Regions from separate parts of the Saccharopolyspora sp. NPDC002376 genome, predicted to be linked through region 3. Evidence: riboswitches for the same ligand, from Rfam matches in the RefSeq annotation. Region 3 holds a riboswitch; each other region holds the start of a gene.

Region 1 (2,194 bases), on a different contig from region 3:
GTCTCGCGCGAAATCGCCGTTGTGGTCAGGCGGGTAGGTGCACGCGGCGGTGGAGGCGTTCTCCGATGTCCTTGGCCGCGTTGTCCAGCAGTTTGTGCGCCAGTTCGAACAGGGCGCGGGCGATCGCGATCTCGTCGCCGATCTGCGGTACCTCCTGGTCGTCCGGGTGGCGTCGCGCGGTTCCATGGCCGTGCAGCGCCTGACCGGCCGGGGTGGTGAACCCGACGTCGGCGGTGGTCTTCGATCCCGCCTCCACGACCTGCAGGTTCAACGTGATCGTGTGCGTCTCGTTCATGGTGGCCTCCTGGTCCCCGTCAGCCCGCTGGCGCAGGCCGTTTCAGGTCGCCGTAACCCCCAGCATGCGCGCGGTGCCCGACCGGCGAAAGGCCGATGTTCATCCGTTCGGAGTAGTCGTGGGCGGGCTTCCGGTGAGGCTCCGCCGGCTCCGCAGACCACAGTTTCAATTGAAACTGTAAATGCCAGGCACGGGTGATCACAGTTTCAATTGAAACTGTGATTCAGGTGATCGCGGTCACCGGGGTTTGACCCGGGGCCGGTGATCGCGGAAGGATCTCGCCGCCGACAGTGCAGGAACCCGGTGCGAATCCGGGACGGTCCCGCCACTGTGACCGGGGAGCGGCCCCCACCCGAGGCCACGGCTGCCACGCAGCTGGAAGGCCGGGGTGCCGCGTCGATCCGGGAGTCAGGAGACTGCGCGCCGGCCCCGCGTCGCACCGCGGCGCGCGGACACCGAGCCCCTCGGGCGGGAAACCCAGGAGGTCGGAGAACCCATGGTTGGGGAATCCGGAACGGAACAGCTGCGCGCCGGTTGGGGCGCGGAGGAGCGGCGCAAAGCGACGATCGTGCTGGCCGCGGTCGGGGCGTTGCACCTGGTGGGCTGGGGTGCCTACCTGCTGCACCAGGACAACTTCGGCATGGCGGGCGGGCTTGCCGCAGCGGGCACCACGGCGTACCTGCTCGGCCTGCGCCACGGCTTCGACGCCGACCACGTCGCGGTGATCGACGACGCCACGAGACTGCTGATGCAACGCGGACGACGTCCGGTTTCGACCGGCATGTGGTTCGCCCTCGGACACGCCAGCGTCGTGCTCTTCCTCGCGTTCGCCGTCGCGTTCGTCGCCGGGCCCGCCGCGCAGGGGTGGGCGGAGCAGGCCGGAGTGCAGGTCTCGACGGTCGTGGACCTGGTCGTGATCGCGGTGCTGACCACCCTGGCCGTGCTCAACGCGCTGGTCCTGCGCGACGCGGTGCGCCTGCTGCGCCGGGCACGGCGCGGTGACATCGATGAGACCGAGGTCGAGATGGTGCTCGGCCGTCGCGGGTTGCTCGCGCGGCTGCTGCGCGGACGGATGCGCAACGTCGCCCGCTCCTGGCACTTGTTCGGCATCGGGCTGCTGTTCGGTCTCGGCATGCAGACCGCCACCGAGATCACCGTGCTGGCCATGGTCACGCCGGGACAGCTGTCGCCGATCGCCGTGCTGAGCCTGCCGCTGCTGTTCGCCGCGGGCATGTGCACTGTGGACAGCGTGGACGGCATGCTGATGTCCCGCGCCTACGCCTGGTCGCTGGCCCAGCCGCTGCGGCGGCTGTGGGTGAACGTGACCACCACCGCGCTGACCGTGGTGCTGGCGGCGGTCGTCGCGCTGGTCGTGCTCGCCGGTGTGCTCGATGAGTTCGGCGTGCCGAACACCACGCCGATCGCGGCGATCAGCGACCACTTCGAACTGCTCGGCTATCTGACCCTGGCCGTTTTCATGGCAGTATGGGGCGGCGCCGCGCTCTGGTGGAGCCTCGCCTCCCATCGCGATCGGGCGGAGCGCGCGTGACCGGCGTCCACGGGCTGGTCGGGGTGGCGCCGAGCGGCCAGACCGGTGATCGTGAGCCACGACGAAGTGGCCAACAGCCCCTTGAGCACGAGTCCCCGGCGACGTCGCCGGGCGAGCACGACTGGACTACGGACATGACCAAGCACCTTGAGCACCACTACTTCGCCGGCCTGGACCTCACCGGAAAGCGGGTGGTCGTCGTCGGCGCGGGCACCGTCGCGCAGCGCCGGGTTCCGCGCCTGATCAACGCCGGTGCACGGGTCGAGGTCATCGCGCCGGAAGCGACTCCGGCCGTTGAAGCGATGGCCGAAGCGGGCGAGCTGACCTGGCACCAGCGCCCTTACGCGGCC
Region 2 (2,194 bases), on a different contig from region 3:
GCGACCGCGAGCGCCGTCCCGGCGCCCCGTCGCCGAGCCCCGGCACCTCCAGCAGCCGCGCCCGGAACGCCGGCGTCGGCGCCGCTGGCGCCTTGTCCGCCGGCGCCCGCCCGTCGCTCCGCTCCTTGTCGTCGCTGCGCTCCGCGCCGCCTCCGCCTGACGGCTCCGTCGGCTCGTCCGGCGTCTGACCACCGCCTCCGGGGCCGTCCGGCCCCTCCGGCGGCTCGTCGTCCTCGGCGTGCTCCGCCGCCTCGGCAAGTGCTTGTTCCAGCTGGTCTTCGGCCATGCCCGGCTCGTCGAACGGGTCCCGGCGACGCCGGTGCGGCAACGCGAGCCGGGCCGCTGCTTCGACATCAGCCTCAGCAACTTCGTCGGCTCCGCGCCAGGCCGCGTGCGCGATCGCGGTGCGCGCCAGGACGAGGTCAGCGCGCATCCCGTCGACGTCAAAAGAAGCGCACAGCGCGGAGATTCGGCGAAGTTCGGAGTCCGGCAGTGTCACGTGCTCAACCCGGTCCCGCGCAACGCGGATGCGCGAGGCCAGGGATGCGTCGGCATCGGCCCACTTCGCGGCGAACCCGGCCGGATCGGCTTCGAAGGCCAGTCGTCGGCGCACCACCTCGGTGCGGGTCGCGACCTCCCGCGACGCCGCGACCTGCACGGTGAGCCCGAACCGGTCGAGCAGCTGCGGCCGCAGCTCACCCTCCTCCGGATTCATGGTCCCCACCAGCAAGAACGACGCCGCGTGCGAAACCGAGACACCTTCCCGCTCGACGTGCGCGCGCCCCATCGCGGCGGCGTCCAGCAGCAGGTCGACCAGGTGGTCGTGCAGCAGGTTCACTTCGTCGACGTACAGCACGCCGCGGTGCGCGGCGGCGAGCAGACCTGGCTGAAAGGCGCGGACGCCCTCGGTCAGCGCGCGCTCCAGGTCGAGCGAACCGATCAGGCGGTCTTCGGTGGCGCCGACCGGAAGCTCGACGAGCTGCGCCGGGCGCTGCACCGCGGTCGAGTCGTGCGGCCCGTCCGGGCACTGCGGGTCGGGGTCGCTCGGAGCGCACCTGAAGCGGCAGTCGGCGACCACGTCCAGCGACGGCAGCAGCGACGCGAGCGCGCGCACCACGGTGGATTTCGCCGTGCCCTTCTCGCCGCGAACCAGCACTCCGCCGATGCGCGGGTGCACGGCGTTGAGCAGCAACGCCAGCTGGAGATCGTCGTGGCCGACGACGGCCGAGAAGGGGAAGCGCGGAGCAGCGGACATGCCGGTGTTCCTTCCTCGGGGTGCGGACGCCCCGGTGGCGGGAACAAGGGATCGCAGTGTCCTGACTCCCGGATCACCGCGCCCCTCCGGCCTTCCCAGGTCTCCCCGGTGGCTCTCGGGGGAGGGCCGCTCCCCGGTCACAGTGGCGCCGACCGCGCCGGATTCACACCGGCTTCCTGCCGCACCCCTTGCATTCGGATCATGGAGCATCGTCGCAGAACCGCGACGGCGGACCAACCTTCCGCGGCCTCCGCGAGACGTGCGCCACTGCCCGTGGGTCGTGCGCACTTCGCGGTGTCACAGCACCGCAAAACGCTCACGAGCAGAAACGGGTGCGTCCGTCAGGAGCGGCGGCGCGGCTCGCGGCGCATGTCGACGTGCGGAATGCCGTCTTCGAGGTACTCGTCCCCGTCTTCGACGAAGCCGAAGGAGCGGTAGAAGTCCTTCGCGTTGACCTGGGCGGCGAGCACCGCGGGCGCGTTCTGCACCTCGGCGACGGCGGCGCGCATCAGCTTGCGGCCCAACCCCAACCCGCGCGCGGACTTGGCGGTGCACACCCGGCCGATCCGGAAGACACCGTCGGGATCCTCGAGCAGCCGCAGGTAACCCAGCACGTAACCGTCGGCCGAGTCGATCCAGAAGTGCCGGGTGGCGTCCTCCAGGTCGCGACCGTCCAACTCCGGATAGGCGCACTCCTGCTCGACGACGAACACGTCGACGCGCAGGCGCAGCATCCGGTAGAAGTCCTCGGCGTCCAAGTCCGCGGTGTAGGCGCGGTGGACGGCGGTCGCGAGCGGGTGCAGGGTCATCCCTACTTGGATATCACAGCGGGGTCTCAAAACCCGCATTCACCAGCACCGGGAGTAGCCAACAACACTCCGCGAACCACCGCTCGACCCGCAGGAGGTCGAGCGGTGGTTCGGTGGGTCAGAACTGTGC
Region 3 (2,194 bases):
GCCGGCGCCGCTGCCCACCGGAGAGCTGCCGGATGCGCTTGTCCGCGTGCTCGGTCAGCCCGACCGCGTCGACGAGGTCGTCGGTGTTCCACGGCTTGCGGTAGGGCGTGTAGTAGCTGCTCAGGTGTGACAGCAGTTCGCGCACCTTCCACTTGCCGTGGTCGCGCCAGGACTGGAGCACGACGCCGAGCCGCGCCCGCCAGCGCTCGTCGCCGTGCGCCGGGTCGGCGCCGAGGACTCGGACGTCGCCGCCCGACCGCATCCGGAAGCCTTCCAGGATCTCGATCGTGGTGCTCTTGCCCGCCCCGTTGGGCCCCAGGAGCGCGAGGACTTCACCGCGGCGCGCGGTGAAGTCGACGCCTTTGAGCACGTCCGTCGTTCCGTAGCTCATCCGCAGGTCGCGAACGTCGAGCACGGTCGTATCGGTGGATGGCGGTATCGCGTGGTCGTTGGTAGCTGTCATTTCCCCAGTACCTTCTGTAATGTACATTCGTCGATATGTAGTACAGATACTACATCTCCGAAGCGGGGCTGATCGAGTGTGGCGTGGATCTCAGCATCGGAGAGATCGACTTCAGCCGCGGTGGACGGCGGCCGGATACTGGACGGGCCTTGCCAACGGGGGTTCGGTGGATAGCCTTGGCAGTGCTGGTGGTTCGTCCGCTTCCGCGCAGCGGGAGGGGACGAGGCAAGAGGGAACCCGGTGCGAATCCGGGACTGCCCCGCAGCGGTGAGCGGGAACGACCGCCGTCATCGAGCACTGGACGCCAACTTCTGGGAAGCGACGGCCAATAGGAATCTCCGATTCGGAGAGCGCCCGCGAGTCCGAAGACCTGCCGCCGGTGCGCCCGCTGACCGGTGGGCGCGGTTCGAGGTCTCGTGGGAGGACCTGACCGACGAGCGGCTGCTGCCTGCCCGCTGGTCCACGCCCGCACGACCTCGGCACCCCTGATGTCGAGCTCGCGAGGTGAGGACTTGACCGGCAAAATCGGATCGACCGTACTCGGGTATCCCCGGATCGGCCCGAAGCGAGAGCTGAAACGAGCCCTGGAGAGCTACTGGGCGGGCCGTTCCAGCGAGGCGGAACTGCGCGAAACCGCCCGGAACCTGCGCGTCGACACCTGGCGCCGGCTGCGCGACGCCGGCCTGGACTCGGTGCCCAGCAACACTTTTTCCTACTACGACCAGGTTCTCGACACCGCCGTCACCTTCGGTGCGGTGCCCAAGCGCTACACCGAGCTCGGACTCGGACCGCTGGACACCTACTTCGCGATGGCGCGGGGCGTGGATGCGGTGGCGCCTTTGGAGATGACCAAGTGGTTCGACACCAACTACCACTACCTGGTGCCGGAAATCGGTCCGGGCACGAAGTTCTCGTTGGCCGACCGCACGCCCGTCGAGCAGTACCGCGAGGCGCTGGAGGCCGGGGTGACCACGCGCCCGGTGATGGTCGGTCCGCTGACCTTCCTGCTGCTGGCCAAGTCCGCCGCGGGGGATTCCTTCCAGCCGCTGGGCAAGTTGCCTGAACTCCTCGAGGCCTACGCCGAACTGCTGCGCGAGCTGCACCGCGCCGGGGTCGAGTGGGTGCAGCTCGACGAGCCCGCGTTCGCCGCTGACCGCACGCCCGAGCAGCTCAAGGCGCTCGGCGATGCCTATCGGCAGCTAGGCGGGCTGTCCGCACGGCCGAAGCTGCTGGTAGCGGGGTACTTCGGCGACTTCGGCGAGGCCCTGCGGGTACTCGCGGGAACTCGGGTTGAAGCGTTCGGCGTGGACCTGGTGACCGATCCGTCCACTGTGGATTCGCTGTCCGGGGTGCCGGGGTTGCGGGACAAGACGCTGGTCGCCGGGCTCGTCGACGGGCGCAACATCTGGCGCACCGACCTCGACCGCGCGCTCACCACGGCGGCCACCCTGCTCGGCTTGGCCGGTGAGGTCGCCGTGAGCACGTCGTGCTCGCTGCTGCACGTGCCCTACGACGTTCAGGTCGAGGACATCGATCCGCAGGTCAAGTCCTGGCTGGCCTTCGCCGCGCAGAAGATCCACGAGGTCGTGGTGCTCGGGCGTGCTCTGCGGGACGGTCGGGACGTCGTGGCCGACGAGCTCTCCGCCGCACGCGACGCCATCGCCGACCGGGCGGGTGCGACGCGCGTGCGCAACAACCGCGTCCGCGCGCGGCTGGAGTCGCTGCGGCCGG
Region 4 (2,194 bases), on a different contig from region 3:
GGCGACACCGGGCAGTGCGTCCGGACCGTCCGCCGGGCCGATGTCGTAGCCCTGGTCGCGCAGCTCCCGCAGCAGGCGGACCGCGCTGACCGGGGTGTCCAGGCCGACCGCGTTGCCGATCCGGGAGTGCTTGGTCGGGTAGGCCGACAGCATCAGCGCCAGGCGCTTGTCCTGCGGCGGGATGTGCCGCAGCGCGGCGTGGCGGACCGCGATGCCGGCGACGCGGGCCGCCCGTTCAGGATCGGCGACGTAGACCGGCAGGCCTTCGGCGTCGTTCTCCTTGAACGAGAACGGAACCGTGATCAAGCGGCCGTCGAACTCGGGCACTGCCACCTGCGTGGCCATGTCCAGCGGCGACAGGCCTTCGTCGTTCTCCTCCCACGCGGCGCGGCTGCTGGTCAGGCACAGGCCTTGCAAGATCGGGATGTCGAGTTCGGCGAGCGCGCCGACGTCCCACGCCTCGTCGTCACCACCGGCCGAAGCGGTGGCGGGCTTGGTGCCTCCGGCGGCGAGCACGGTGACGACCAGCGCGTCCGCTTTGCCCAGCTGTTCCAGCAGTTCCGGGTCGGGTGCGCGCAGCGAGGCGCAGAACAGCGGTAGGGCTTGGCCGCCGGCGTCCTCGATCGCCTCGCACAGCGCGTGCGCGAACGCGGTGTTGCCCGCCATGTGGTGCGCTCGGTAGTAGAGCACCGCGACGGTCGGGCCTTCGGTGCGCTGCGGGGTCCGTTCGAGCACGCCCCAGGACGGCGTTTCCGCCGGCGGTTCGAAGCCGTGGCCGGTGAGCAGAACCGTGTCGGAGAGGAATCGGTGCAGCTGAGCGAGGTTGTCCGGGCCGCCATGGGCGAGGTAGCGGTGCGCTTCGGCGCACACCCCGGCCGGCACCGTCGAGCACTCCATCAGCTCGGCGTCCGGGGCCTGCTCACCGCCGAGCACGACCACCGGGCGCGGTCCCGCCAGCAGCGCGTCCAGGCCCTCTTCCCAGGCCCGGCGGCCGCCGAGCAGCCGCACCACGACCAGCTCGACGTCCTCCAGCAGCGGCGGCAGGTCATCCACGCCCAGCCGGGCGGGGTTGCCGAGCCGGAAGTCGGCGTCGGCGGCACGGGCGCTGAGCAGGTCTGTGTCCGAAGTGGACAGAAGTAGGATCATGCGGATCGCTCCTCGGCTCGGCGAACGGCGTCGCTGGGCCAGGGCGCGCTTGCGCAGCGCATGACGGCACCTCTCTCGGGGTTCCTCGCCCCGGTCGGCAGGTCCAACGGCGACCGGAGTCTCCTGGCTCCCGGATCAGCGCTCGCTCCGCCTTCCCGTCCTGTTAGGACAGTGGCATCGTGGAGTCCGCTCCCCGGTGACAGTGGCGGGACCGCGCCGGATTCGCACCGACTTCCTCCGCACATCGCCGCATGATGCTGCGAACTACTTTCCGCAACGGGGTGATCCTACGTCAAGGTTCGCGAGCATGATGCGCGTCGCACCGCGTTTGGTTTGCGTCCGCAACTACCCGGGTCCGTAGTATCTGCCGCGTGTTGCGAAGAGCCAGACCTGAACGGGATGCGTGTCCTGGCGCGTTGCGGGTGCACGAGGCCGCCGACGGCGGACTGGCCCGGATCCGCGTTCCCGGCGGCGCGCTGACCCCGTCCCAGGTTCGTGCGTTGGCTGCCGTCGCGGCGTTGGGGGACGGTGGACTGGAGCTGACTTCGCGGGCGAACCTGCAGGTCCGCGGCCTGCCGCCCGGGGCGTCGCAGGAGCTCGCCGCGCGGCTGCGCGAAGCGGGGTTGTTGCCGTCGGACACGCACGAGCGAGTTCGCAACATCATCGGCTCGCCCTCCGCTGATGGGCGCGAGCTGGTGGACGTGCGAGCGGTGGCGGCCGAACTCGACGCGGCGCTCTGCGCGACTCCGGAGTTGGCCGAACTGCCTGGACGTTTCCTGTTCGCGGTCGATGACGGCAGCGGCGACGTCAGCTCGCTCGGCGCCGATGTCGCGCTGCGAGCGATGTTCGCGGACACCGTCGCGTTGCTGCTCGCCGGAATGGATTCTGGTGTACGAACGACCCCGCAGCGAGCCGTTGGAGTCGCCATCGCAGCCGCCGAAGCTTTCTTGGTGGAGAAGGCAGCGCAGGGCTGTTCGGCATGGCGATTGGCCGAACTCGACGGCGGGGCGCGACGGATCGCTGAACGACTGGGCGCCGAGGCTGTTTC

What was found. A riboswitch is a leader RNA that binds a small molecule or an ion and turns the genes downstream of it on or off. The one in region 3 is predicted to bind cobalamin.
Region 1: it holds a riboswitch for cobalamin, as region 3 does, so the genes downstream of both, ACWCO2_RS34540 (HoxN/HupN/NixA family nickel/cobalt transporter) here and metE (5-methyltetrahydropteroyltriglutamate--homocysteine S-methyltransferase) in region 3, are expected to answer to the same signal.
Region 2: it holds a riboswitch for cobalamin, as region 3 does, so the genes downstream of both, ACWCO2_RS05250 (putative cobaltochelatase) here and metE (5-methyltetrahydropteroyltriglutamate--homocysteine S-methyltransferase) in region 3, are expected to answer to the same signal.
Region 4: it holds a riboswitch for cobalamin, as region 3 does, so the genes downstream of both, cobN (cobaltochelatase subunit CobN) here and metE (5-methyltetrahydropteroyltriglutamate--homocysteine S-methyltransferase) in region 3, are expected to answer to the same signal.

The regions. Positions count from the first base shown of each region.
Region 1 covers NZ_JBSFBZ010000087.1:13,420-15,613, forward strand. The annotation lists gene ACWCO2_RS34535 (DUF1876 domain-containing protein) at 26-295, opposite strand; cobalamin riboswitch at 589-714, shown strand; gene ACWCO2_RS34540 (HoxN/HupN/NixA family nickel/cobalt transporter) at 792-1,844, shown strand; gene cobA (uroporphyrinogen-III C-methyltransferase) at 1,979-2,194, shown strand, end outside.
Region 2 covers NZ_JBSFBZ010000004.1:215,422-217,615, reverse strand. The annotation lists gene ACWCO2_RS05250 (putative cobaltochelatase) at 1-1,255, opposite strand, end outside; cobalamin riboswitch at 1,297-1,475, opposite strand; gene ACWCO2_RS05245 (GNAT family N-acetyltransferase) at 1,597-2,064, opposite strand; gene ACWCO2_RS05240 (S1 family peptidase) at 2,183-2,194, opposite strand, start outside.
Region 3 covers NZ_JBSFBZ010000003.1:59,527-61,720, forward strand. The annotation lists gene ACWCO2_RS03250 (ABC transporter ATP-binding protein) at 1-463, opposite strand, end outside; cobalamin riboswitch at 636-855, shown strand; gene metE (5-methyltetrahydropteroyltriglutamate--homocysteine S-methyltransferase) at 976-2,194, shown strand, end outside.
Region 4 covers NZ_JBSFBZ010000011.1:121,951-124,144, reverse strand. The annotation lists gene cobN (cobaltochelatase subunit CobN) at 1-1,146, opposite strand, end outside; cobalamin riboswitch at 1,245-1,425, opposite strand; gene ACWCO2_RS10965 (precorrin-3B synthase) at 1,569-2,194, shown strand, end outside.